One region of the Vreelandella sp. 21 genome, then DNA from elsewhere that is predicted to be linked to it. Evidence: predicted binding sites of a transcription regulator. Region 1 holds the regulator's gene; the other holds the start of a gene.
The links. The regulator PhoB, encoded in region 1, activates phosphate uptake and scavenging genes when phosphate is short. The targets are predictions, from matches to a motif close to TGTCATANNNNTGTCANA.
Positions count from the first base shown of each region.

Region 2: the regulator PhoB is predicted to act here: its motif matches at 1,957-1,974, upstream of ACN06F_RS16160 (putative 2-aminoethylphosphonate ABC transporter substrate-binding protein).

Region 1 covers NZ_CP194673.1:3,958,539-3,961,747, reverse strand. Annotated here, with positions in the region: gene ACN06F_RS17945 (chorismate--pyruvate lyase family protein) at 1-237, shown strand, start outside; gene ubiA (4-hydroxybenzoate octaprenyltransferase) at 272-1,162, shown strand; gene phoB (phosphate regulon transcriptional regulator PhoB) at 1,285-1,974, shown strand; gene phoR (phosphate regulon sensor histidine kinase PhoR) at 1,977-3,209, shown strand, end outside.
Region 2 covers NZ_CP194673.1:3,544,957-3,548,165, reverse strand. Annotated here, with positions in the region: gene ACN06F_RS16175 (EAL domain-containing protein) at 1-304, shown strand, start outside; gene ACN06F_RS16170 (HAD family hydrolase) at 423-1,151, shown strand; gene ACN06F_RS16165 (UTRA domain-containing protein) at 1,144-1,854, shown strand; gene ACN06F_RS16160 (putative 2-aminoethylphosphonate ABC transporter substrate-binding protein) at 2,022-3,071, shown strand; gene ACN06F_RS16155 (putative 2-aminoethylphosphonate ABC transporter ATP-binding protein) at 3,115-3,209, shown strand, end outside.

The sequences.
Region 1 (3,209 bases):
TTAGAAGGGCTTGGCGAGCGTTCACTAGGCAGCTGGCTGTTTCAACAACCTGACTTGGTGCGTGGGCCACTCTACGCCACTCGCCATCAGCCACGCTTTGTCGCGGAATACTCTGCGTCGCTTTTAGATAGCGTATGGGGTCGGCGCTCAGTGTTTCAGCACAGTGGGCTGTCGCTGTTAGTGCAGGAATACTTTTTATCAACCATGGCAGATGATCTTGCCCTGTCTTCGCGCTAGGCTATCGCCAGCGTTTTCTTTTTGAGAGGTAAGCATGGACCGTTCTCTGTTGAGGCCAACGGGATGGGCACGAGTGGCTGATTTTTTACATTTAATGCGGTTGGATCGCCCGATTGGTACTTGGCTATTGATGTGGCCCACCTTGTGGGCTTTGTGGATAGCGGCAGAGGGCGTGCCTGGACGGAATGTTCTGCTGATCTTTATTGCTGGCGTTTATGTGATGCGCGCTGCGGGCTGCGTGGTTAATGATTATGCTGATCGTCATTTCGATGGCCATGTAAAGCGCACTAAACATCGTCCTCTAGCCACTGGTCGTATCAGTGAAGCCGAGGCGCAGCTGCTGTTTATAGCGCTGGTAGCCACTGCTTTCATTTTAGTGCTATTGACCAATTGGTTTACGGTGCTGTTGTCGATAGGTGGTGTTGTATTAGCGTTCATTTACCCGTTTATGAAGCGCTACACCCATTTACCTCAGGTGGTGCTGGGGGCTGCATTCTCTTGGGCGATCCCCATGGCATTCGGTGCGGTATTGGGTCATGTACCGTTTGAAGCATGGCTATTGTTTAGCGCTAATGTGCTGTGGACCGTTGCCTACGATACTCAATACGCCATGGTTGACCGCGACGATGACCTAAAAATTGGTATCAAATCTACCGCGGTGCTGTTTGGTAGCGCTGATCGTCTGATAATTGGTGTGCTGCAAGTGGCGGCACTTGGACTACTTGCCTGGGTAGGATGGCGTGTTGGTTTAGGTGGCTTTTTCTGGCTTGGGCTAGCCGCTATGGCTGCCACGTTTGTCCACCAACAACGATTAATTGCTGGCCGTGAGCGCGACCGCTGCTTCCAGGCATTTCTTAATAATCATTGGTCAGGCTTGTTAATTTTTGCAGGTATTGCACTAAGTTGGTGGCCAATAACTGGCTAAATATCCTCTATGTCATAGAATTGTCATCAAGTCATGGTGTTATCGTCACTGACATGTCTTTGAACTGTTTTTTTGAACTATTTTTTTAAATTAGTTTTCATTGAACACCGTGAGGCCCTGGAATGACCGCCAAGACCGTTTTGATTGTCGATGATGAGGCGCCTATTCGCGAGATGATCGCAGTGGCGCTGGAAATGGCTGACTATCGCGTGCTTGAAGCGGATAACGCCCAGGATGCCCACGCGATGATGGTTGACCACCAGCCAGATCTGCTTTTGCTGGATTGGATGATGCCGGGCACCAGTGGTATTGAGCTTGCAAGGCGCTTAAAGCGTGAAGAAGCCACTGCCGAAGTGCCTATCATTATGCTGACCGCTAAAGGCGAAGAAGATAACAAGATTCAAGGACTTGAGGCCGGGGCGGATGACTATATCACCAAGCCTTTCTCTCCCCGCGAACTGGTGGCTCGCTTAAAAGCAGTATTGCGACGTACTACCCCCCGTGGTGTCGAAGATCCTATTGAAATTAATGGCTTGCTATTAGACCCAGTAAGCCATCGTGTGAGTGCTTACGGTAAGGCGTTAGAAATGGGGCCGACGGAGTACCGCCTGCTGCAGTTTTTCATGACGCATCAAGAGCGCGCCTATACACGTAGCCAACTGCTCGATCAAGTGTGGGGTGGTAACGTATACGTTGAAGAGCGGACGGTAGATGTTCACATCCGACGTCTACGTAAGGCCTTAGGGGAAGCTCACCAGAGTCTCATTCAAACGGTGAGAGGCACTGGGTACCGTTTTTCCGCGCGGGTGTAACGGTGCGCCTGTGGAGCCGAGAACTATGGCGGATTGCATGGTTAGCTGCCCTGGGGGCTTGTCTCGGATGGTTGCTAGGTATGCCAGGGCTTGGGGTTGCTGCAGGCCTTGCCGTTTGCTTGGTTTATCAACTGCGCCAACTGCGTGCACTCTTTAAGTGGTTAACGCTCCACCCTCATGATGAACCCCCTGCTGCAAGCGGTATGTGGGGCGAACTTTTTGATCGCTTGTATCGCTACCAAAAGAGCCAACGGATTACCCAGAATCGCTTACGTGCCACCCTTGCACGTATCCAGGAATCATCCGAAGCGATGCGTGACAGTGTCGTTATGCTAGATCGACATGGTGACTTAGAATGGTGGAACAGTGCCGCGACCGAAATGCTGGGCTTACAAACGGCCCACGACCGTGGCCAGCATATTACCAACCTGCTTCGTGATCCTCGATTTATCAGCTACTTTAATGCGCGTAAATACGGTGAGCCGCTGACCTTAACGTCGCCCATCGATGAACGGCGTATCCTGCAATATCAAATTACACTCTATGGTGATGATGAACGCTTGGTAATGGCGCGAGACATTACCCGTTTGCATCGCCTAGAGCAGATGCGTCGTGATTTTGTCGCCAATGTTTCCCATGAGCTGCGCACGCCGCTAACAGTACTGACGGGTTATTTAGAAACTTACGGCGACTTGAAAGAGCAACTTCCACCACGTTTGGGCCGAGGTATTGCTCAAATGGAAGAGCAGACGAAGCGTATGCAAAACTTAGTCAATGATCTGCTACTGCTCTCTCGGTTAGAAATTGACCAAGGTGGCGAGGATCATCATGCGCTGGTGTTAGGGCCGATGCTCGACAGTATTCGCCGCGATGCGCTAGCGCTCTCTAATCAACAGCACAATGTCCAAGTCGTGCTTGAAAGTGATGCGCGGCTCATTGGCAGCGAGCAAGAACTGCATAGTGCGATTTCAAACCTAGTGTTTAACGCTGTGCGGTATACGCCAGAGGGTAGTCAGATAACACTTCGCTGGAAAACCATGCCGAATGGCAGTGCTTGTATTGAAGTCGACGACGACGGCGAAGGAATAGATCCTGTCCACATTCCGCGTTTAACCGAGCGTTTTTATCGTGTTGATAAAGGTCGCAGTACGGCTACCGGTGGAACGGGCCTTGGTCTAGCGATTGTGAAACATGTGCTGCTGAGACATGATGCACTGCTACAAATTGAATCCCAC
Region 2 (3,209 bases), 410 kb from region 1:
GTTTATTGATGACTTCGGTACGGGTTACTCATCGCTCTCGTATTTACGGCGCTTCGCTGCGGATGCGTTGAAGATAGACATTTCGTTTGTGCGTGACATGCTCGATAACCACCATGATCGGGCGATTGTGCAAACCATTATTGCCATGGCTGACACGCTTGATATGAAAACCCTTGCAGAAGGAGTTGAAAGCCCTGCCCAGGCCGATTTGCTCGCACAAATGGGCTGTAGCGAAGCTCAGGGGTACTGGTTTGGTCGTCCGCTACCCGCCGATGAGTTTGCCTCAATGTGGTTAACCCCTTAAGCCATTTTATTGACAGGTAGGGCGAGCAATTTCCATTCTCATCAATGGCGTCATCGTCCTGTCATCATCGTTGGCATACCCTACGGCGCCGCCGAACTCGCGAAAAAAGGAGTGCCACATGCGCCTCGCTCTGTTTGATCTTGATGACACCCTCCTGGATGGAGACTGCAGCGACCGCTGGAATTTATGGATGATTGAGCAGGGGTGGATCAGTGATGCCGAGATCTTTATAGCCCGTGCCGAACAGATGCAGCAGGCTTATCATGCCGGTAAGCTAAAGCTAGAGGAGTACTTGGCAATGACCTTGGCGCCGCTGCGGGGCCGCCGAGTAATAGATGTACAAAAAGAAGTTGAGCGCTTTGTCGCTACTCATTTGCAGCCCCGTATTTTTGATCAAGCCTGGCGCTGCCTGGACGCGCACCGCCAGTCAGGCGATATCCTCGTCCTCATTTCTGCGTCATCGCATCACCTGGTCGCGCCGATTGCGACGATGTTAGGGATTGATCATGTGCTGGCGGTAGAGCTAAGTGTCGAACATGCGGCAAGCGGGGCAAGCTACACCGGCCATAGCAAAGGCGTGCTCTCTTACCGTGGGGGGAAAGTAGTGCGTTTTCAGCAGTGGTTAACCGAGCAAAAAATTGCTCCCAGCCACACAACGTTCTACTCGGATTCCCGCAACGATATCCCGCTGCTGCAGTATGTCGACTGCCCGGTGGCGGTTAACCCTGACCCCGTGCTGGCGGAGGTGGCTAGTGTAGAAGGGTGGCAGCGCTTAGACTGGCGGATGGCAGCGTCGACAGACGCTTCATCGGCCAACGATCTATCAGGAAAATCGGCGCATGCCTGATGCCTACTATTTACAGTTAACGGAACAGCTTCGTTATTTAATTACCCAGCATGCCACGCAGTGGGAAGGCAAATTGCCCGCTGAGCGAGTGTTGGCAGAGCGCTTCTCTACGACCCGCGTTACGTTGCGCCAAGCCTTAGCGCAACTGGAGGGGGAAGGGCTCATTCACCGCAGCAATCGGCGTGGCTGGTTTATTTCACCGGCTCGGCTGGTGTATGACCCCACCCGGGACGCAGGCTTTAACGACTATGTGGGGGCTCAGGGGCGGCAACCACGCACGGCGGTTCTAAAGCTGGAAACCCGCTCACATCTGGTGGCTGCCCGTGCCTTGGGGCTGCCCGATGATCAGCCGTTTCACCATATTCGCCGTCGCCGTTACGTGGATGATCGCGCTGTGCTGGTGGAGTCGCTTTGGGTGGTGCCAGAGCGTGCGCCAGAGTTGCTAGACATCTACAGCGGACAGTCACTCTGGGGGTTGTTGAGAGGGCGGTGGGGGCATCACTTGGCCAATCGCTCGATACGCATGGTGTCCGAAGCGCTGTCGCCATTAGATGCAGAAGAGTTACTCGTTGCCCCGGGCGCGGCAGGGCTAAACATTTGCCGTGCCATTTTTGATGATCAACAGCGCCCTATTGAGTATGACGAAGAGCACTGGTTACACGATTCGTTATGCATCAGTGTTGAGCTGTCTGGCCAGCAGTAACAAGGTTACGAAGACAAGGGCGCTCAAGAGCCCCCTCACAAGAACCCTCACAAGAACTTATGCTTGAGCGTACATAACAACTTAAAAAATCGGTCAAACAAGCGTCATCGCACTGTCATTTAACAACGGCAAACTTCTGGTCTATACCAAAACGCTGGGAGCCTACCATGTCGAAACTTCGCCGTTTGTTCCAACCTACTCAGATTGCAACTGCTCTGCTTGCAACGACTGCCGTTGCCTTCACTTCGGTGGCTAGCGCCACTGAGCTAACGGTGTACACCGCCGTTGAGTCAGATGACCTGCAAAAATACGCCGAACGCTTCAATGCCGCCCATCCCAATATCACCATTAACTGGGTGCGAGATTCTACGGGCGTGATTACTGCGCGCTTGCTGGCGGAAAAAGATAATCCCCAGGCAGACGTCATCTGGGGCTTAGCCGCTACTAGTCTGCTGGTACTTGAAGAAGAGGACATGCTGGAACGCTATGCGCCCGCAGGCGTTGAAAACCTTGATCCTAAATTTATTGATGCTGCTTACCGTAATGGTGAAGACCCTGCGTGGGTAGGCATGGATGCCTGGGTCGCGGCCATTTGCTACAACACTATTGAAGGCGAGCGCCAGGGCGTGCCCATGCCGACCTCCTGGGAAGACCTGACCCAGCCTGAGTTTGAGGGGCATGTGATTATGCCTAACCCCAACTCCTCCGGTACCGGCTATCTGGATGTAGCCAGCTGGATGCAGCTGTGGGGCGAAGAGCAAGGTTGGGACTATATGGACCGTCTGCATAACAACATTTCCCGTTACACCCACTCAGGCTCTGCTCCTTGCAGCCTAGCGGCCACCGGTGAAGCAGTGGTTGGCGTGTCGTTTGCCTTCCGTGGTGCACGGTTAAAATCTCAAGGCGCACCGATTGAAGTGATCTTCCCGGAAGAGGGGCTTGGTTGGGATATGGAAGCTGCCGCCATCGTTGCGGGTACCGCCAAACAGGAAGCTGCACAAACGCTGATGGATTGGGCCGTTTCCCGCGAGGCTAACGAACTCTATAACGAAGGCTACGCCGTGGTGGCCTATCCCGGTGTGGCACAGCCGATTGAAAACTATCCTGCGGACATTACCGATCGCATGATTGATGCCGACTTCCAGTGGGCCGCAGTTAATCGCGAGCGCGTGCTGGCAGAGTGGCAGCGCCGCTACGACGGTAAAACCGAACAGTAAGTACGAACAGCTGCCCCGGCCAAGGCCGGGGCTTGGAGATGTTATGCAGACCACACTGACATCGCCGCTGACGGCTCACTCGGCGGCGAAACCCCTCTCACCCTCTGCGCACCTAAGCATAGATGGTGTCACCAAGCG